Regions from separate parts of the Nonomuraea rubra genome, predicted to be linked through region 1. Evidence: riboswitches for the same ligand, from Rfam matches in the RefSeq annotation. Region 1 holds a riboswitch; the other holds the start of a gene.

Region 1 (10,687 bases):
GCGAACTGCCGTACGGCGTTCACGACGCGGCCGCGGCGCAGGACGAGCTCGCGGGCGGACAGGGCCTGCATGAGCCGGATGAGGCGGGCGCGGGCGGCGTTCGAGGGCGGGGCGTCGCCGACGCCGGCGATCTGCGCCTCGTACGCCAGCAGCCCCACCAGCCGGAAGCCGGGCCGCTTGGCGATGTCGGCGGCCAGGTCGGCGGCCTCGTGCGGCTCGCGGACGGGGGAGCGCAGGGCACCCACCCTGCGGCCGAAGGCGACGTAGGCGGCGTCGAGGTCGAGGCAGAGCCGCAGCTCGGCGCGCGGGTGCACCGGGGCCACGGCGGCTTCCAGGTAGTCGAGGTGGGCGGCCGAGTCGACGGTCACGGTGATCTGCGCGGCGGCGCGCGCGTCCGCCGCCAGGGCGGCCAGCGCCTGCCGGTCGGCCGTGGGGTAGGCCACGAGGATGTCGGTGATGCCGCCGGCCGCCAGCCAGAGCGCCTCGGGGAGCGTGTACGCCATGACGCCGCGGAAGCCGTCCATGGCCAGGATGTGTTCGAGCAGGGCGCGGCTGCGGATGGACTTGCTGGCGACCCTGATCGGCTTGCCCGCGGCCCGGCGTACGAGGTCTGCCGCGTTGGCCCGCATGGCGGCGAGGTCGACGATCGCGAACGGTGGTTCCAGGGCCGCTGTGGCGCGGTCGTAGCGCTGGCGGTCATCCATACCGGCAGCGTAACCGCATAACGGGCAAAAGAACATGAGACTTGTTCGCGTTAAACGCGGTCCCCGTAATGTTCGGGCAAATCGGCGGCGAGGGCGCGGTTCAGGCCATGCGGGGTGCATGTACGTCTGTCGTTGTGATGACCACGCTTCAGCAGATTCTGCCCGGCGCCGTCGTCGCCCCCCGGGACACCGGGCTGCGCAGGGCGCGCAGGGTGCTCAGGCCGGCGCGTACCGTCCCCGGAGCCCTGCTCGCGCTCGTGCTGGCCGGCGGGCTGGGGGCGACCGCGGCCGAGGTGGTGTCGGCGCTGCTCGGCGCGCCGCTCGGCTGGGTCCCGGTGAACGAGGTGGTCGAGCTGGCGGGCCGGACCACCTGGCCGGAGACGGCCACCGCGGCCCTGGTGGCGGCGGGCGCCGGCACGCTCATGCTGCTGCTGGCGATCGTGCCCGGCCGCTCCGGCCTCGTGCCGGTGGAGACGTCCGACCCGCTGATCGTCATCGGCATCACCCGCTCTGGCCTGCGCCGCACGCTGCGCGCGGCGGCGCAGCAGGTCGCGGGGGTGGACAAAGCCCGCGTACGGCTGCGCCGCCGCACCATCGAGGTCACCGTCACGACCGGCGCGGAGAGCACGGGCCAGATGCTCAGGCAGGTCGGCACGGCCGTGGGCGACCGCCTGGCGGGCGTCGGCACGCTGGGCACGGGCGAGGTCGTGGTCCGCCTGCGCAGGAGGGCCGGATGAGGCCGGCCGCAATGTCGGAAGGGAAGGGGGCCGCGGCTGATGCGTCAGTACGCCGGTAACCGGGCCGGTCTGGCGATCGTCGGGGCGGCGCTGCTGGGCGCGGGCGGGTACGCGTGGCTACGCGGCCACGACCGCTTCTTCGAGCTCCCGCCCACCGCCAAGGTGCTGCCCGCCCAGGCGCACCGCGCGCTGGCGGAGGACCCGTGGCCGCTGTGGTTCCTCGCGCTGGGCCTGCTCCTGCTGGCCCTGGTCGCGCTGCGCTGGCTGCTGGTCGGCCTGGGCTGGGGCCGCCGCGGCACCCACAACGGCACGGGCACGGCCATGCTGTTCGTCGGGCTCAAGGGCGTGGACGGGCTGAGCAGGACGGGGGTGCGGGTCGCGGAGGACGGCCTGCACATCGGCCTGACCTGCCCGGCGGCGGCCGACGTGGGCGCGGTGGTGAGCAAGCTGGACCAGGACATCGTGGGCCGCATCCGCCGCGAGGTCCGCGACGACGAGACCCCCGCGGTGGTACGGCTGCACGTGCGGCGCTAGCACTCGATGACGTTGACGGCGAGCCCGCCGCGCGAGGTCTCCTTGTACTTGTCCAGCATGTCCCGCCCCGTGTCGCGCATCGTCTTGATGGCCTTGTCCAGCGCCACGTAGTGCTTGCCGTCGCCGCGCAGCGCGATGCGGGCCGCCGTGATGGCCTTGTTGGAGGCCACGGCGTTGCGCTCGATGCACGGGATCTGGACGAGGCCGCCGATCGGGTCGCAGGTCAGCCCCAGGTTGTGCTCGATGCCGATCTCGGCGGCGTTCTCCACCTGCTCGGGCGTGCCCCCGAGCACCTCCGTGAGCGCGGCGGAGGCCATCGAGCAGGCCGAGCCCACCTCGCCCTGGCAGCCCACCTCGGCGCCCGAGATCGAGGCGTTCTCCTTGAACAGCACGCCGATCGCGCCCGCCGTCAGCAGGAAGCGGACCACGCCGTCGTCGTCGGCGTGCGGGACGAAGCGGGTGTAGTAGGTCAGGACGGCCGGGATGATGCCGGCGGCGCCGTTGGTGGGCGCGGTGACGATGCGGCCGCCGGCGGCGTTCTCCTCGTTGACCGCCAGGGCGAACAGCGTGACCCAGTCCATGGCCTGCAACGGGTCCTTCTCCGGCGACTCGGACTGCAGGCGGCGGTAGAGCTGGTTGGCGCGCCGCTTGACCTTCAGGCCGCCCGGCAGCACGCCCTCCTTGGAGATGCCGCGGCGCACGCACTCCGACATGACCTGCCACAGGTGCAGCAGGCCCCGGCGGATCTCCTCCTCGGTACGGCCGAACGCCCGCTCGTTCTCCAGCATCAGGGCGGAGATCGACAGGCCGGTGTTCGAGCAGTGCTTGAGCAGCTCCTCGCCGGTGGTGAAGGGGAAGGGCAGCACGGTGTCGTCGGGCTTGATGCGGTCGGCGCCGGTGGCCTTCTCGTCCACGACGAAGCCGCCGCCGACCGAGAAGTAGACCTTCTCCCGCAGCCGCTCGCCCGAGTCGGCGTAGGCGGTGAAGCGCATGCCGTTCGGGTGCTCGGGCAGGGAGATCTTGCGCTCGAAGACCAGGTGCTCGCCGACGACGAAGGGGATCTCGCGGGTGCCGTAGAGCTTGACGGTGCCCGACTCGCGCATCCCGGCGATCCGGGCGTCGACGGTGTCCACGTCCACCAGCTCGGGCTTCTCGCCGGACAGGCCGAGCAGGACCGCCTTGTCGCTGCCGTGGCCCTTGCCGGTCAGGCCGAGCGAGCCGTACAGGATGGCCTCCACGCGCGCGACCCGCTCCAGCAGGCCGTCCTCGTGCAGGCCGCGCACGAACTTGTGCGCCGCGGCCATCGGGCCGCCCGTGTGGGAGCTCGACGGGCCGATGCCGATCTTGAAGAGGTCGAAGACGCTGATCGCCATTGATGTGCGCCCTTCTCGAAAGGCCGGGGCCCGCGGCGGGGCCCCGGCGGTTGGGTCAGGAGTCGCCCGAGGTCAGGGCGGTGTACTCCTCGGGTGAGAGCAGGTCCTCGGGGTCGCCTTCCACGCGCACCTTGAACATCCAGCCCTCGCCGTACGGGTCGCTGTTGACCAGACCCGGGTCGTCCACGACGGACTGGTTCACCTCGGTGACCTCGCCGCCGACCGGGGAGTAGATCTCGTTCACGGACTTGGTCGACTCCACCTCGCCGACGGAGTCGCCCGGCTCGACGGTCGAGCCGACCTCGGGGAGCTGCACGAAGACGACGTCACCAAGGGACTCGGCGGCGAAGGCCGTGATGCCGATCGTCACGGTGGTGCTGTCGTCCAGCCCGGCCACCCACTCGTGCTCCTTGGTGTAGCTCAGGTCGTCAGGGATGTTGCTCACTTGTTCCTCCTGTAAAAGGGCAGCTCAACCAGGTCCATAGGTTCATGGCTGCCCCGGATGTCCACGGCCAGGCCTGATTCGGCGCCGGTGTCCACGTAGGCCATCGCGATGGGCTTTCCCAGGGTCTGGGAGGGCGCACCGCTGGTGACCTCGCCGACGACGACGCCGTCCTTGGTGACCGGGTAACCGTGGCGCGGCACCCGGCGGTTCCGCGCGACCAGGCCGACGAGCCTGCGCCGCGGCGGGTCGTCCTTGACCGCCTCGAGCGCCGACCTGCCGACGAAGTCGCCCGGCTTGTCGAATTTCACCACCCTGCCCAGCCCCGCGTCGAACGGGGTCAGCTCCGCGCTCAGCTCGTTGCCGTACAGCGGCATGCCGGCCTCCAGCCTGAGCGTGTCGCGGCTGGACAGGCCCGCGGGCCTGAGCCCGTGCGGCTCGCCGGCCGCCGCGATCGCGTGCCAGAGCGGCACGGCGTCCTGGTTCGCCACGAACAGCTCGAACCCGTCCTCGCCGGTGTACCCGGTGCGGGCGATCAGCGCCTGCCGGCCGTCCACCTGGCCGGGCAGGCCAGCGTAGTACTTGAGGCCGTCGAGGTCGGCGTCGGTGAGCGTGGCGAGGATCTCCTGGGCGCGCGGGCCCTGGACGGCGATCAGCGCGTACCGGTCCGAACGGTCCTCCACCACCGCGTCGTACGGCTTCGCGCGCTCCCGCAGCTCGGCGGCGACCTTCTGGTAGTTCGAGGCGTTGGCCACGACCATGAACTCCTCGTCCCCGAGCCGGTAGACGATGAGGTCGTCGAGCACCCCGCCGCGCTCGTTCACGATCATGGTGTACCTGGCCCGGCCGGGTGCCAGCGCCGACAGGTGGCCGACCAGCGCGTAGTCCAGCGCCTCGCCCGCCTGCGGCCCGGTCAGGAAGATCTCGCCCATGTGCGAGAGGTCGAACAGCCCGGCCGCCTCGCGGACGGCCCGGTGCTCGGCGGACTCGCTGCCGTACCGGAGGGGCATGAGCCACCCGGCGAAGTCGGTGAGGGTGGCGCCGAGGCTCTCGTGAACGTCTCGTAGCGGTGTCGGTCGGGACATTTGTCGCACCTCAGGACAGGAGTGGATGCCAGCATCCTCCCCCTCTGTCATCGATGCCTGAGAGCTTCGCCCGACTTTTGCCGGACTTTCACCTTCGGCGAGGCCCGCGGGCCTGCTTTCCAGAGGACACCTCGTCCGTGCGGTCCTTTGCCTTGAGAGGTTCGCGGGGAGGGCTTGCTCCTTCAGGGACCCTGACCGGCTTGTCAGGGTGCTCTCCCGCACGGTTTCGACGGTGATGTCCGTCAGCCTAGTGCCGTCGAGGGGCTGTTGTCGCGTCGCGGGCCGGATGTGGACGACTCGTCAGCAGGCGTGCACGAGCGCCTCGAACAACGCGTGGTCCGCGGCCGCCTCCGGGTGCCACTGCACGGCCATGGTGAACGCCCCGGAGGACTCCACGGCCTCGACCGTGCCGTCCTCGGTGGTGGCGGTGACCGTCAGGCCGGGGGCGAGCCGGTCCACGGACTGGTGGTGGTAGTGGGGGACCGCCACCGGCTCCTCGCCCAGCGCCTTGGCCAGGCCGGTGCCGGGGACGGGGGTGACGGGCAGGTGCCCGAAGCGGCCGGGGCCCGGGCAGTGGTCCGTGTGGCCGACCACGTCGGGCAGGTGCTGGTGCAGGCTGCCGCCGAGGGCCACGTTGAGCACCTGGAGGCCGCGGCAGATGCCGAGGAAGGGCAGGCCGGCGTCGAGGGCCGCGGCGAGCAGGGCGAACTCTGCTTCATCGCGGAATTTCCGGACGTAGCCGCTGCGTTCGTGCGGCTCGGCGCCGTACCTGGCCGGGTCGATGTCGCCGCCTCCGGCCAGGATCAGCCCGTCCAGGCGGCGTACCAGGCCGGCCGGCTCCCCGGCCGGCGGCAGCAGGACCGGCTGGCCGCCCGCGCGCACGACCTGCTCCACGTACGCGTACGGCAGCAGCGCGGCAGGGGTGTCCTGCCAGACCGTGAACGAGGCGGTCTCGGCGTAACAGGTGATGCCGATGACGGGACCCATGACCGTCACCTACAGCGGCGTGACGTAGGCACCGGAGATGCCGCCGTCCACCAGGAACTCGCTGGCCGTGATGAACGAGGCGTCGTCGCTGGCCAGGAACGCCACCGCGGCCGCGATCTCCGACGCCTCGGCGAAGCGGCCCACGGGCACGTGCACCAGCCGCCGCTGCGCCCGCTCCGGGTCCTTGGCGAACAGCTCCCGCAGCAGCGGCGTGTTCACCGGCCCCGGGCACAGCGCGTTGACCCGGATGCCCTCCCTGGCGAACTGCACGCCCAGCTCCCGCGACATCGCCAGCACCCCGCCCTTCGAGGCGGTGTAGGAGATCTGCGAGGTCGCCGACCCCATCACGGCCACGAACGACGCGGTGTTGATGATCGAGCCCTTGCCCTGGCGGCGCATGTACGGGATGACGTGCTTGCAGCACAGGTAGACGCTGGTCAGGTTCACCTCCTGGACGCGGCGCCAGGCGTCGAGGCCGGTCTCCAGGATCGAGTCGTCGTCGGGCGGCGAGATGCCGGCGTTGTTGAAGGCGACGTCCACACTGCCGTACGCGTCGTGCGCAGTCGCGAACATCCGGACGACGTCGTCCTCGCTGGTCACGTCGGCCTTGACGAACAGGCCGCCCACCTCGGCCGCGGCCTTGACACCCGCCTCCTCGTCGACGTCCGCGCAGACCACCCTGGCGCCCTCGTCGGCGAACCGGCGGGCCGTGGCCAGCCCGATCCCGCTGCCCGCGCCCGTGATGACCGCCACCCGATCCTGCAACCGCTGCATGTGTGTCACTCCGTTGAGATGAAGACGTTCTTGGTCTCGGTGAACGCCGCCAGCGCGTCAGGGCCGAGCTCCCTGCCGAGGCCGGACTGCTTGAAGCCGCCGAACGGGGTCCAGTAGCGGACCGAGGAGTGGGAGTTCACCGACAGGGCGCCCGACTCGACGGCCCTGGCCACGCGCAGCGCCCGCCCGACGTCGCGGGTCCAGATGGAGCCGCTCAGGCCGTACGGGGTGTCGTTGGCGATCCGTACGGCCTGCGCCTCGTCCTCGAACCTGACCACCGACACCACGGGGCCGAAGATCTCCTCGGTGAACGCCCGGTCGGTGACCTCGGGGGTCAGGACGGTCGGCGGGAACCAGTAGCCCTTGCCCTCGGGGCAGGACCCCTGGAGGTGGGGGGTGCCGTCCACGAAGCCGCGGACCCGTTCGAGGTGCCCGGCGCTGATCAGGGGGCCCATCTCGGTGGCCTCGTCGAGGGGGTCGCCGACCACGACGCCGCGTACCGCCTCGGCCAGGCGCTCCATGAACGCGTCGTACACGCTCGCCTGGACGAGGATCCTGGACCGGGCGCAGCAGTCCTGCCCGGCGTTGTCGAACACGGCGTAGGGCGCGGTTCGCGCCGCCTTGTCGAGATCGGCGTCGGCGAAGACGATGTTCGCGGACTTGCCGCCCAGCTCCAGCGTCACCCGCTTGACCTGCCGCCCCGCCTTGGCCGCGATCTCCCTGCCCACCTCGGTCGAGCCGGTGAACACGATCTTCGCCACGTCCGGATGCTCCACCAGGCGGGCCCCCGCGACCTCCCCTGCCCCAGGCAGAACCTGGAGCACCCCCTCGGGGAGGCCCGCCGCCAGGGCCAGCTCTGCCAGCCTCAGCGCGGTCAGCGGAGTCCACTCGGCGGGCTTCACGATCACCGTGTTACCCGCCGCGAGAGCCGGGGCCACGCCCCACATCATGATCACCATGGGGAAGTTCCACGGCACGATGATCCCCACCACGCCCAGGGGCTCCTGGAACGTGAGGTCCACGCCGCCGGGCACCGGGATCTGCTTGCCGTGGTTGCGCTCGGGCGCGCCGGCGTAGAAGTGCAGCACGTCCCGGACGTTGCCCGCCTCCCAGCGGGCGTTGCCGATGGTGTGCCCGGCGTTGGTCAGCTCCAGCAGCGCCAGCTCCTCGCCGTGCCCGTCCACCAGCTCGGCGAACCGGCGCAGCAGCCGCGCCCGGTCGCCCGGCGCCACCTCGCGCCAGGCCGCCTGCGCCTTCCTGGCACGCTCCACGGCCCGGTCGACCTCGGCCGCGCCGGCGAGCTCGACGTCGGCGACGACTTCCTCCGTCGCCGGGTTGACGATCTTCATGCGCTCCCGTCACATCCGTTCGAAACCACGGAACAGCTCCCAATCCGTCACCGCCGCGTCGAACGCGGCCAGCTCCACCCGCGCGTTGTTCGCGTAGTGCTCCACCACGTCCTCGCCGAACGTCTCGCGCGCCAGCTTCGACCCCTCGAACAGCGCCAGCGCGTCGCGCAGCGTGTGCGGCACCGTCTCGGCGCCGGAGTCGTAGGCGTTGCCGTCGTACGGGTCCTCCAGCGGCAGCTCGGCGTCGATGCCGTACAGGCCGGCCGCGACCAGCGCCGACACCGCCAGGTACGGGTTCACGTCGCCGCCCGGCACCCGGTTCTCCACCCGCAGCGAGCTCCCGTGGCCGACGAGCCGCAGCGAGCAGGTGCGGTTGTCCACGCCCCACTTGACGGCCGTGGGGGCGAAGCTGCCCGGCACGTACCGCTTGTAGGAGTTGATGTTGGGGGCGTACAGGAGGGTCAGCTCCCGCATGCAGGCGAGCTGGCCCGCGACGAAGCGCGACCCGAGCGGCGAGAGCCCGTACGGCCCCTCGCCCGCCATCACCGGGTCCCCGTCCATGCTCCTGAGGGAGATGTGGATGTGGCAGGAGTTGCCCTCGCGCTGGTTCGGCTTGGCCATGAACGTGATCGACCGGCCCTCCTGGGCGGCGATCTCCTTGGCGCCGGTCTTGTAGATCACGTGGTTGTCGCAGGTGCGCAGCGCCTCGTCGTAGCGGAAGGCGATCTCGTGCTGGCCCAGGTTGCACTCGCCCTTGGCGGACTCGACGTAGAGGCCGGCGCCCTCCATCCCGCGCCTGATGCGCCGCAGCAGCGGCTCGACGCGGGCCGTGCCCAGCAGGGAGTAGTCCACGTTGTAGAGGTTCGCGGGGGTCAGGTCGCGGTACGCGCGCCGCCAGGCGTCCTCGTAGCTGTCGTCGTAGACCACGAACTCCAGCTCCGTGCCCACGTACGCGGCCAGCCCCCGGTCGGCGAGCCGGGCGAGCTGCCTGCGCAGCACCTGGCGCGGGGAGGCGGTCACGTCGCCGCCCTCCTCCCAGGCCAGGTCGGCCATCAGCATCGCGGTCCCCTCGTGCCACGGCACCCGGCGCAGCGTGCCGAGGTCCGGCTTCATCACGAAGTCGCCGTACCCGCGATCCCAGGACGACATCGCGTAACCCGGGACGGTGTTCATGTCGACGTCCACCGCCAGCAGGTAGTTGCAGCCCTCGGAGCCGTGGTGCAGCACCTCGTCGAGAAAGTAACGCGCCGACAGCCTCTTGCCCTGCAACCTGCCCTGCATGTCGGCGATCGCAAGGAGCACGGTGTCGATGCGGCCCGCCGCCACCTCGTCGCGCAGCTCGGCGACGGAAAGGAACCCGGTGCTCGCTCGATCGTCCACGCTACGCAGCTCCGATCTGGCCTGAAGCGCTTTCCCGTTAATTGGGCTAGTCTCAGACCATTGATCAGCATGGCGGGATCGCTTGTCAAGACCTGAGGACACGTTGGACGAGTCGGCGCGTTTGATGACGGTGTTGCGCCCTGTCAGGGCGGGCAACGCCTTCGAGGAGACCGTGGAACGGCTGCTCCAGGCGATCAAGCTGGGCGTGGTCCCGCCCGGTCACAAGCTGCCGCCCGAGCGCGAGCTGGCCGTCCAGCTCGGCATCAGCCGGGTGACGCTGCGCGAGGCCATCCGCGCGCTGTCCGACGCCGGCTACCTCGACGTACGGCGGGGGCGGTATGGAGGAGCGTTCGTCACGTACGTGCCGCCCAAGCCGGACGCCGGCGACCTGCGCCAGGCTGTCAACGAGATGGGCATGGCCGAGCTGTCGGACGCGCTGACCTTCCGGCTCGCCGTGGAGTGCGGCGCGGCCCAGGTGCTGGCCACCACCGAGCTGCCCGAGGACAAGCGTGCCGTGCTCACGCGCCGGCTCGCCGACCTCAACGGGGCGGGGCTGGACGACTACCGCCGCCTCGACACGGCCTTCCACCTGTCCATCGCGGAGCTCACCGGCTCCACCCTGCTCGCCACCACCTGCGCCGACGCCCGCTCGCGGGTCAGCGACCTGCTGAACGCCATCCCGATGCTGCAGGTCAACCTCGACCACGCCGCCGTCCAGCACCAGGCCATCGTGGACGCCATCCTCGCCGCGGACCCCGAGGCGGCCAGGCGGGCCGTGGCCGAGCACCTGGAGGGGACGGCCGCGCTGTTAAGGGCGTTCCTGTCCTGAGGCGCCGGGAACATCCGCGGGTTTCGTACCATCGGAACCAGGTCATATGAGCAACTGGTTTCAGCAAAGCATCGTCGCCACAGGACGGCTCCCGCTGTTCTGCTACTTCGTCATGCTCATCGCCGCCTTCATCGCCACCCGTATCAACGTCCGGCTGATCAGGGCGAAGGTCGGCTGGTTCCGCAACGTCAACGTGGGGGAGATGCACATCCACCACGTGGTGTTCGGCGTGGTGCTGATGTTAGTCGGCGGGGTCACGCTGATCGTCTCGCCCGGCTCCCAGGTCGGCACCGCCGTCGCCGCCTCCGTCTTCGGCGTCGGGTCGGCGCTGGTGCTGGACGAGTTCGCGCTCATCCTGCACCTGCACGACGTGTACTGGGAGGAGGAGGGGCGCACCTCCGTGGACGCGGTCTTCATCGCCATCGCCGTGACCGGGCTGCTCCTCATCGGGCTGCGCCCGCTCACCTGGGACTACGGCACCCCCGTCAACCCC
Region 2 (10,687 bases), 3.2 Mb from region 1:
CACCGTACCTGGGGAGGATCGGCCCCTAGCCCTCAGGGCGGATGACGGCGCGCCGCGCGGCGAGGATGATTTTCCTATGCCAGACAAACGCCTCCGGGATGATCTGCAGGCCACGCTCGACGCGCGCCGCGACCTCGGGCCGGAGTACGAGACCGCGCTCGTCGACTCGTTCGTGGAACGCCTCGACGCCACGATCGCCGCGCGCGTGCGGGCCGAGCTGGACCATGCGGACCCCGTGCGGGTCAAGCGCCGTCACCCGACCGCGCCCATGGTCCCGATCGTGCTGGGCTCGCTGGGCATCGGCGTGCCGCTGACGGCCATCGCGGCCAGCGCGGGCGGCGAGGGGCTGTTCGTCGCGTGGCTGTCGATCGTGCTGATCAACGTGGCCGCCGCCGTCGCGATCATGCGCAGGTCCTGAGCCCCCGGCTCAGGCGTCGCGGTGGTAGCGCAGGCGCACCTCGGCGGCCAGCGTCTCGTCCTCGTGCTCCAGCCCGTACGACCAGACGCGTCCGGCGTCCTCGGCGCGCCCGCGCAGCGGCAGCGTGCGGGCCAGCAGCTCGATCGCCAGCGCGCTGGTCCCCGCGTCGGCCCCGCCCTCGACGCTCTCGGCGAACTCGGCGCAGGCCAGCTCCAGATGCGCGATGCCGAGCTGGACCCGCAGCCCCGGCACCTCGTCCCCGGGGGCGAACTCCAGGGCGTCCAGGAGCACCTCGGCCGCCGCGCCGGGCTCGGCGTGGTCCATCATCAGCTCCGCCAGCTCGGCGGCGGCCTGCGCCCCGATCCGTTCCTCACCGCCGTGCGCGCCGGTCTCCATCGCGGCGCGGAACTCCTTCTCCGCCTCCTCCAGGTGCTCGGCCCGCGTGGCCAGCCGGGCCAGCGCCAGGTGGGCCAGCGGCACGTACGCGGCCGTCCCGACCCCCAGCACGGCCTGCCAGGCGCCCCTGGCCTGCTCCTCGCGGCCCTCCCGCTCGAACCCCTGCGCCAGGTGGCAGGCGGCCTGGGCGGCGTACTCGGGGTGGCCGGTGGCCAGCGCGGTCCTGGCCGCGGCCCTGGCGCCCTCGACGTCGCCACTCTGTTCGAGCACCACGGCGAGGCCGACCGCGGCCTGCGCCCTGTCGGGCCCGTCGGGGTCCGCCGCCAGCTCGCCGAGTATGCGGGCGGCGGCGTCGAGGTCACCGCGCTCGGCCAGCAGGCGGGCGGTGTCGAGGGGCGGGGTCTCCAGCTCTGAGGACGTCAAGAGAGCTCCTTGGGGCGGCGGTCGCACCGAGCCTAACGACTAACGGCGATCATGTCTGCTCACTTGACACCGAAGGACTGGCCCGCACCAGGCCCCCGATCGCCGTGCCCGCCCGGACCTGCCCGAACACGTTCCAGGACAAGCCCGGCGAAGCGGGGCGCGATGCCGCGCCCCGCGCGTGTCGGCCTCAGTCCTCGTACGCCTCCAGGGGCGGGCACGAGCACACCAGGTTGCGGTCGCCGTAGGCCTGGTCGATGCGGCGCACCGGCACCCAGTACTTGCCGTCACGCAGCGACGGCAGCGGGTAGGCGGCCTCCGAGCGGCTGTACGGGTGCGGCCACTCGTCGGCGGTGACGGCCTCGGCCGTGTGCGGCGCGTTGCGCAGCGGGTTGTCCGTCTTGTCGTAGTCGCCGGAGGCCACCTTGGCGATCTCGCCGCGGATGGCGATCATGGCGTCGACGAACCGGTCGAGCTCGTTCAGGTCCTCGCTCTCGGTCGGCTCGATCATCAGGGTGCCGGCCACGGGGAACGACATGGTCGGCGCGTGGAAGCCGTAGTCGATGAGGCGCTTGGCCACGTCGTCCACGGTGACGCCGGTCTCCTTGGTGATCTGCCGCAGGTCGACGATGCACTCGTGCGCCACCAGGCCGCCGCGGCCCGTGTAGAGCACGGGATAGTGCGGGGCCAGGCGCCTGGCCAGGTAGTTGGCCGACAGGATGGCCTGCTCGGTGGCCGCCGTGAGGCCGTCGGCGCCCATCATCCTGACGTACGCCCACGAGATCGGCAGGATGCCCGCCGAGCCGTACGGGGCGGCCGAGACGGGGCCGACCGGGGTGCCGTTGTGGAGCGGGTGGCCGGGCAGGTAGCCGGCCAGGTGGGCGCGGACCGCGACCGGGCCGACGCCGGGGCCGCCGCCGCCGTGCGGGATGCAGAACGTCTTGTGCAGGTTCAGGTGGGACACGTCGGCGCCGAACTCGCCCGGCTTGGCCAGCCCGACCAGGGCGTTGAGGTTGGCGCCGTCCACGTACACCTGGCCGCCGGCCTCGTGCACCTTGGCGCACACCTCGGTGATCGTCTCCTCGTACACGCCGTGCGTGGACGGGTACGTCACCATGATCGCCGCCAGCGCGTCGCGGTGCTTGTCGATCTTGGCGTCCAGGTCGGCCAGGTCCACGTTGCCGTCGCTGTCGCAGGCCACGACCACGACCCGCATGCCGGCCATGATGGCGCTGGCGGCGTTCGTGCCGTGGGCGGAGGACGGGATGAGGCACACGTCGCGCTCGCCGTGGCCGTTGGCGCGGTGGTAGGCGCGGATGGCCAGCAGCCCGGCGAACTCGCCCTGCGAGCCGGCGTTCGGCTGGATGGAGACGGCGTCGTAGCCGGTCACCTCGGCCAGCCAGCCCTCCAGCGTGCCGATCAGCTCGCGGTAGCCCTCGGACTGGTCGTCCGGCGCGTACGGGTGGATCGCGGCGAACTCGGGCCAGGTGATCGGCTCCATCTCGGTGGTCGCGTTCAGCTTCATCGTGCACGAGCCGAGCGGGATCATCGAGCGGTCCAGCGCGATGTCCTTGTCCTGCAGCTTGCGCAGGTAGCGCAGCATCGCGGTCTCGGAGCGGTGGCTGTGGAAGACCGGGTGGGTCAGGTACGGGCTCTCGCGCAGCAGGTCGGCGGGCAGCGCGTCGGGGGCGTCCTCGGGGGCCACCGCGGCGCTCACGCCGAACGCCGCCCACACCTGGGCCAGCTCGGCGGCGCCGGTCTTCTCGTCGCAGGCCACGGAGACGTGGTCGGCGTCCACCTGCCAGAGGTTGACGCCCCGCTCGGCCGCGGCGGCCACGACGGCGGCGGCCCTGCCGGGCACGCGGGCCAGCACCGTGTCGAAGAACTCGCCGTGCACGATCTCCACGCCGCCGCCGCGCAGCCCCTCGGCCAGGGCGGTGGCGTGGCGGTGCACGCGGTGGCCGATGCCGCGCAGGCCCTCGGGGCCGTGGTAGACGGCGTACATGCCGGCGATGACGGCGAGCAGCACCTGGGCGGTGCAGATGTTGCTGGTGGCCTTCTCGCGGCGGATGTGCTGCTCGCGGGTCTGCAGGGCCAGGCGGTAGGCGGGGTCGCCGTCGGCGTCCACGGACACGCCGACGAGCCGTCCGGGAAGCTGCCGCTGCAGGCCCTCGCGTACGGACATGTACGCGGCGTGCGGCCCGCCGAACCCGAACGGCACCCCGAACCGCTGCGAGGACCCGATCGCGATGTCGGCGCCCAGCTCTCCGGGCGCGGCGACCAGCGTCAGCGCCAGCAGGTCGGCGGCGGCCACGACGAGCGCGCCCGCCTCGTGCGCGGCGGCGGCCACGGCGCGGAAGTCACGCAGCCGCCCGGACGCGCCCGGATACTGCACGAGCAGCCCGAAGCACTCGGGCAGCTCGCCGTCCAGGTCGTGCTCGACCAGCGTGATGCCGAGCGGCTCCGCCCTGGTGGCCAGCACGGCCTTGGTCTGGGGCAGCGCGTCGGCGTCCACCACGAACACGTCGCTCTTCGACTTGCCCGCCCTGCGGGCCAGCGTCATGGCCTCGGCCGCGGCGGTGCCCTCGTCCAGCAGCGACGCGCCCGCGACGGGCAGGCCGGTGAGGTCGGAGACGACCGTCTGGAAGTTCAGCAGCGCCTCCAGGCGGCCCTGCGAGATCTCCGGCTGGTACGGGGTGTAGGCGGTGTACCAGCCCGGGTTCTCCAGCAGGTTGCGGCGGATGACGCCGGGCGTGACGGTGTCGTAGTAGCCCAGGCCGATCATGGAGGTGAGCACCCGGTTACGCCCGGCCAGCGCGCGCAGCTCGGCGATGGCCTCGGCCTCGCCGATCGCGGCGGGCAGCTTGAGCCTGTCCTTGGCTCTGATCGCCTCGGGAACGGCCACCGCGACCAGGTCCGCGACGGATTCGAAGCCCACGGCCTCGAGCATGCGCAGCTGCTCGGGCTCCGAGGGGCCGATATGCCTGGACGAGAACGGCGGAGCTGACAGATCGGTCATGGGGTGTGCCTCCCGAGGCGTATGGAGACCGGCGCCAGGGCGCGGACGAGTGCCGGGTCTCCCCCTCTGTCAGCGCGGCCCCGCGATGTGCGGCGGCGCCACGACCTGAGAGCTTCACCCCCGGTGGGGCTTGCACCGTCGGTGAGGCGCGCCTGGCGGGCGCGCCTGCTTTCCAGAGTTGCCTCACCCGAGCGGTACTGGATGCCTGAGAGATTCCGGGGAGGGTTGCTCCTTCGGCGCCCCGGGACCAGGTGCCCGGGGACTCTCCCGCACGGGGTCGTCAGCCTTACTGTCCTAGATTACTACGGTAGGCCCCGATAACCGCTCACCGGACCACGCGTGCCCTCTCCTGGCCGGATCTCAGCCGGTACGGCGGGCGCGGCGCCTGCGGGCCAGTTCGTCAGCGGGATGGTCGGCCGGGACGGTGTCCTCGACCGCCGCGCGTTCCCCCGGCAGCTCCGCGAGGGAGCCCTCGACCTCTCGCCAGACCCGCCCGAGCGCGATGCCGAACACGCCCTGGCCGCCCTGGAGCAGGTCGATCACCTCGTCGGCCGAGGTGCACTCGTAGACGCTGACACCGTCGCTCATGAGCGTGATCTGCGCGAGGTCGGCGACCCCGCGGTCACGCAGGTGCTGCACCGCCGTGCGGATCTGCTGCAGCGACACCCCGGTGTCGAGGAGCCGCTTGACGACCTTGAGCACCAGGATGTCGCGGAAGCTGTAGAGCCGCTGGGAGCCCGAGCCGTGCGCGGCCCTTATCGTCGGCTCGACCAGGCCCGTGCGCGCCCAGTAGTCCAGCTGCCTGTAGGTGATGCCGGCCGCGGCGCAGGCCGTCGGCCCGCGGTATCCGATGTCGCCCGGCAGCGCCGTCGGCTGCTCGTCGAAGAGCAGACCCTGCTCCCCGGCACGCTGCCGCGCGCTCTCGCGCCGCACCGGATCTTCCTGGCCGGCCGTCTTTCCCTCGCCGCTGCTGACCGCCACGCGGACCTCCGGCTTTCTCTCATCCCGTGGCCTGATCTGGGGGTTCGTAAAGGGCGACCACGGGTTTCACTTGCACCGTAGGACCGTGACCATGCTCAGTCAACGATCCGGCTCGGCGCGTCGTGAAGCGTAAATGCACTGAAATACCTACCCCGCCCTGCCGAAGTCCTCGGGAGTGATCGTGTCAAGGAACTCCCTGAACTTCTCCACCTCGTCCTCCTGGTCGTCCGGGATGATCACCCCGGCCTCCTGGACGACCTCCTCGCTGGCGAAGATGCGGGCCCCGGTGCGCAGGGCGAGCGCGATCGAGTCGGACGGCCGCGCGCTCACCTCCACACCGTTGGAGAACACCAGATCGGCGAAGAAGATGCCGTCGCGCAGCGCGACGATGTTGACCGCACGCAGGCCGACACCCAGGGCGCTCAGCACGTCGCGGAAGAGGTCATGGGTGAGCGGCCGCGGCGGAGGCTCCTCCGCCTGGGCCAGCGCGATGGCCGTGGCTTCGGGCATGCCAATCCATATAGGAAGGAACCGCTCCCCGTGTGCCTCCTTGAGCAAGACGATCGGCTGATTAGTGGGCATTTCAACTCGAACGCCCACGACCTCCATCTGCAACACGGGCTGCTCCGTATTCCTGACCGGTCACCCGGCACAGCTCTTCGATCATCGCTTCTGCTGACTTGGCTTCGCAATTCAACGTAACACCCAGCGGGCCTGGAATGTGCCCTCGCCTCCCAGCTCGCTACGGCCTCAGCGGCCCAGGACCGATCGCACGCCCGTGCGCACAAGGGATGCGTGCAGGTCGAGCAGCAGCGCGGAAAGCTCCCTGGCGACCTCGTCGGCCTCACCGATGGCTCCCGGGCGGCGCCGCTTGAGTATGGGGGCGACCGTCTGCTCGACCAGACCGGCCTCCCGCTCGGCCGCCGCCTTGACCGCCCGCAGGTGCCGGGCGTGCAGCCCGAACCGGGCCAGCGCGCCCACGGTGCGGGCCACCTTGAGCGCCTCCTCGTCGTAGCGCCTGGCCACGGCGGCCAGCAGGCCGTAGTCCTCGAGCTCGGTGAGGGTCTCCTCGTCGATGCCGGCGGCCTCGAGCAGCTCGGCCCGGCTGAGCCTGGTCTCCTGGGCCTGCTGCAGGGCGCGCGGCCGGCCGAAGCTCTCGGCCATCCTGTCCTTGATCACCCGCAGCGGCAGGTAGTGGTCACGCTGCTCGGTGAGGATGAAGCGCAGCTGCTCCACGTGCAGGTGGGTGAACTTACGGTAGCCGGACGGGCTGCGCTCGGGCTCGATCAGCCCCTCGCCCTCCAAGAACCTGATCTTGGAGATCGTCACGTCGGGGAACTCGCCCTGCAGGAGCGCGAGCACCTCCCCGATGCTCATGTGGGAGCGTGCCGCCTGAGAGCTCATCCGGCCTCCCGCGAACGGCCGCCCGTCATCTTGAGTCGCCCACTGCGCCCGCTCATGCGCCGGAGTTGCCCCGCATCAGGAAGAGAAGGCGGAACTTGCCGATCTGCACCTCGTCTCCGGAGTGCAAAGGAACCTCCTCGATCCGCTCCCGGTTGACGTAGGTGCCGTTGAGGCTGCCCACGTCGCGCACGGAGAACTGGCCGCCGCGGTGGCGGTAGAACTCGACGTGGCGGCGGGAGACGGTGATGTCGTCGAGGAAGATGTCGCTCTCCGGGTGGCGCCCGGTGGTGGTCAGGTCCTTGTCGAGCCGGAAACGACTGCCCTGGTTGGGCCCCCTGGTCACGGTGAGCAACGCCGCGCCTGGCGGCAGCTGCTCGACCAGCGCCCGCTCGGCCAGGAGCATGTCGCCTGTCTCAGCCTCGTACGCCTCGATTCCCGCGACGGAGATCGTCGATGTGGTATCCCCGGAGACCTCGGGTCTGGTCAGCGGTGACCCACAGCGGGAACAGAAACGGGCATCCTCGGGGTTGGCGTGCCCGCACTGCGTGCAGTAGACGCTCGGCATCGATCGGCTCGGCCTCCTACCGCGAAGACGCGGCGACGGTGCTCAGGGCGCGCCTCGCTTCGCTTTTTCAAGTTTGCGAATGCCGCAACTTACGCTGATCAGCGGCAAAGGTCAAGGCGGGGCGCTGCACGTTGGGTTTGGACGCAGACAAAGGTACCGCCGCCCCCGCCCCGTGGTCCATGCCGCCGCGCGTTTCTACATCACGATCTTGCGGCACTCCCTGGGCACATCTTCGGCAAAGCCTTTTCGATCACAGCGTGTGACGCTATCACCCCGCGGCCTGTTCCACGATCCGGGCCCAGCGTTCGATGAGGGCCTGGGCGCCGTCCACGTCCCCCGCCTCGGCCCACAGGTCGGTGACGGGCTCGGCGGCGGCGGGCAGCACCAGCACCCAGCTCCCGTCGCCGCGGGTCACGCGCACGCCGTCCGTGGTGTCGACGCGCAGCCCCTGGTCCCCGGGCTGGGCCTCGGCCTCGGCCGCCTCGATGACCGAGCGCATCACGGCGCCCTTGGCCGCCCAGGGCGTGGGCACGGTGCGCTTGAGCAGCTTGACCTCGGGGATCCTGGCGTCGATCTGGCTGAGCGACAGCCGGGTGCGGGCGACCAGGCCGAGCAGGCGGATGAACGCGGCCAGCCCGTCGATCGCGGGGCTGAACTCCGGCACGACGAAGCCGCCGCGCCCGTCGGCCGCGAAGATCATGTCGGGCCCGGCGGCGGCCGAGGTGAGGGCGTCCTGCGCGGTGGAGGTCCACTGCACCTGCACGCCGTGGAAGCGGCACACCTGCTCGGCGACCCGGGTCGTGGTGACCGGCAGCGCCACCTGCCCGCCCCTGCGCTCGGCGGCGACCAGGTCGAGCACGACGAGCAGCGCCCGTTCCTCGCTGATGAGCTGGCCCTTCTCGTCCACCAGGGCGATGCGCTCGCCGACCGGGTCGAACCGCACGCCGAACGCCGCCCGCGAGCTGCTGACCAGCTCCGACAGGCGTTGCAGGTCGCGGCGGCGCTCGGCGAGCGTCTCGGTGGGCGAGACGTCGTCGAGTCGGGCGTTGACGGTGAGCACCTCGACGCCGACCCGGCCGAGCAGGGTGGGCAGCACCAGCGAGGAGGTGCCGCCCGCGCAGTCCACGACGACCTTCATGTCCCGTACGCCGCTGACCCCGACGTTGCGCAGCAGCTCGTGGGTGTAGTCCTCGAAGGCCCTGGCCGGGTAGGCGAGCTCGGCGATCTCGCCGGGGAACGCGCGGCGGAACTCCTGGCGGGAGAAGACCCGCTCCAGCTTGCGCTGCGCGGCCGGCGGCAGGTCGGCGCCGCGGTCGTCCATGATGACGATGTCCACGCTCTGCGGGTCGCCGGGGGTGGTGCGCAGCGCGATGCCGCCGGCGGCCGACTCGCGGGCGGTGTGGAAGCGGGTGACGGGCAGCGGGGCGGCCTCGAGGTCGAGCACGTTGATGGCGCCGGCGGTGAGCGCGCCGATGACGGCCCGCTTGAGCGCCCTGGCGGCCAGGGAGCAGTCGCGGGAGGCGACGACGTACTCGCCCTTCCTGAGGGTGGTGGCGTACGCGCTGGCCAGACGCACGCACAGCTCGGCGGTGATCTCGACGTTGACCAGGCCGCTGACGCCGCGCGGGCCGAACAGGTTGCGCTGCCCGCGCGACTCCCAGATGACGCTGGTGTTGACGACCGCGCCGGCCTCGATGGTCTTGAACGGGTAGACCCTGACGCCGCTGGAGACGTACGCCTCGGCCTCGATGACGCATTCGTCGCCGATGACGGCGTTCTCCTCGATGCGGGCGCCGGCCATCACGTCGGTGCTCTTGCCGATCACGCAGCCGCGCAGGTGGGCGCCGGGGCCGAGGTAGACGTTGTCGTGGACGACCGCGCGGTGCAGGAACGCGCCCTCGCGGACGACCGCGTTGTTGCCGAGCACGGTGTACTCGCGCAGCTCGGCGCCCGCCTCCACCTTGGCGTATTCGCCGATGAGCAGCGGGCCCTTGAGCACGGCGTCGGGGTCCACCGAGGCCGAGTCCGCCACCCAGACGCCCGGGGAGAGCTCGAAGCCGCCGAGGTCCAGCTCGACCTTGCCGGACAGGGCGTCGGCCTGGGCCTTGAGGTAGCTGTCGTGGGTGCCGACGTCCTCCCAGTAGCCGTCGGCGACGTAGCCGTAGATGGCGGCGCCGCGCTCCAGGAGGGCGGGGAACACGTCGGAGGACCAGTCGACGGGCTCGCCGGGCGCGACGGCGTCGAGGACCTCGGGTTCCATGACGTAGATGCCGGTGTTGACGGTGTCGGAGAAGACCTGGCCCCAGGTGGGTTTCTCCAGGAAGCGCTGTACGCGGCCCTCGTCGTCCACGATGATGATCCCGAATTCGAGCGGGTTCGGGACGCGTTTGAGGCCGATCGTGACAAGGGCGCCATTTTCGCGGTGAAAACGGATCATGTCGGATAAATCGATATCCGTCAGGGCATCTCCGGAGATCACCAGAAATCGATCGTCGCGGAGGCGGTCGGCGGCGTTCTTGACGCTGCCGGCGGTGCCGAGGGGGATGTCCTCGGTGGCGTACTGGAGGCTCATGCCCAGCTCGTCGCCGTCGCCGAAGTAGTTGCGCACGAGCGCGGCCAGGAACTGCAGCGTCACCACCGTCTCGGTGACGCCGTGCCGCTTGAGCAGGCGCAGGACGTGCTCCATGATCGGGCGGTTGGCCACGGGAAGCAGGGGTTTGGGCTGGTTGGCGGTCATGGGACGCAGCCGAGTGCCCTCACCGCCCGCCATGACGACCGCCTTCACCCGATCACCCCTTCTTGGCCGCGGTTACGAGTTGGCGCACCTGTACCACATACAGCACCCCCGCCCACCAGTACAGGCCCGTTCCCCAGAGCGCGAAGGCCCACCCGGCAATCCGGGCTATTTCGGCATACCACCCAGAGTGGGAGGCAAGGAAGAGGAGAGGGAAGGCGTACATGAGGTTGAACATGGCGGCCTTGCCCAGGAAATGCACTTGAAGTGCCTTATAACCGTATTTGCGAAGTACGGGGAAGAAACTCGCGACCAAGAGTTCACGCCCGAGGATGACCACGACCAGCCACCACGGGATGACCTCGCGCAGCAGGAGGGCGAAGATGGTGGCGAAGACGTAGAGCTTGTCCGCCGCCGGGTCGATGAGCCGGCCGAGCCTGCTGGTCTGATTGAACGCCCGGGCGATCTTTCCGTCGAGCCAGTCCGTGAAACCGGCCACCGCGAGAACGCCGATGGCCCAGCCGTCCGCCTGGGGCACGAGAACCAGCCAGAGGAACACGGGGACGCCCAGGAGGCGCAGGAAGCTCAGCAGGTTAGGAACCGTCCAGATCCGGTCCTCGGCGGAAGTTTCGCTCACGCAGCAGACCCTACTGCGTGAACTGCGACGCAGCGCTCGCCCTCCCGCCCCGGCTTCCCCAGGCCACACACCCTCGGGCCGGGGCCCGCTCGCGGACGCGCCGGACCAAGCCC

The links. A riboswitch is a leader RNA that binds a small molecule or an ion and turns the genes downstream of it on or off. The one in region 1 is predicted to bind glycine.
Region 2: linked by a shared signal. The riboswitch ahead of gcvP (aminomethyl-transferring glycine dehydrogenase) and the one ahead of gcvT (glycine cleavage system aminomethyltransferase GcvT) in region 1 are both predicted to bind glycine.

The regions. Positions count from the first base shown of each region.
Region 1 covers NZ_JACHMI010000001.1:10,524,737-10,535,423, reverse strand. The annotation lists gene HD593_RS47950 (amino acid deaminase/aldolase) at 1-704, opposite strand, end outside; gene HD593_RS47945 (DUF6286 domain-containing protein) at 842-1,441, shown strand; gene HD593_RS47940 (hypothetical protein) at 1,481-1,975, shown strand; gene HD593_RS47935 (L-serine ammonia-lyase) at 1,972-3,348, opposite strand; gene gcvH (glycine cleavage system protein GcvH) at 3,404-3,793, opposite strand; gene gcvT (glycine cleavage system aminomethyltransferase GcvT) at 3,790-4,875, opposite strand; glycine riboswitch at 4,910-5,005, opposite strand; glycine riboswitch at 5,006-5,104, opposite strand; gene HD593_RS47920 (gamma-glutamyl-gamma-aminobutyrate hydrolase family protein) at 5,176-5,862, opposite strand; gene HD593_RS47915 (3-oxoacyl-ACP reductase) at 5,872-6,636, opposite strand; gene HD593_RS47910 (aldehyde dehydrogenase family protein) at 6,642-7,985, opposite strand; gene HD593_RS47905 (glutamine synthetase family protein) at 7,995-9,365, opposite strand; gene HD593_RS47900 (FadR/GntR family transcriptional regulator) at 9,490-10,194, shown strand; gene HD593_RS47895 (hypothetical protein) at 10,241-10,687, shown strand, end outside.
Region 2 covers NZ_JACHMI010000001.1:7,334,489-7,345,175, forward strand. The annotation lists gene HD593_RS33430 (hypothetical protein) at 77-418, shown strand; gene HD593_RS33435 (hypothetical protein) at 428-1,237, opposite strand; gene gcvP (aminomethyl-transferring glycine dehydrogenase) at 1,425-4,253, opposite strand; glycine riboswitch at 4,436-4,533, opposite strand; gene HD593_RS33445 (MerR family transcriptional regulator) at 4,614-5,234, opposite strand; gene HD593_RS33450 (bifunctional nuclease family protein) at 5,382-5,852, opposite strand; gene ftsR (transcriptional regulator FtsR) at 5,985-6,638, opposite strand; gene HD593_RS33460 (FHA domain-containing protein) at 6,691-7,203, opposite strand; gene HD593_RS33465 (mannose-1-phosphate guanyltransferase) at 7,472-9,988, opposite strand; gene clsA (cardiolipin synthase ClsA) at 9,993-10,574, opposite strand.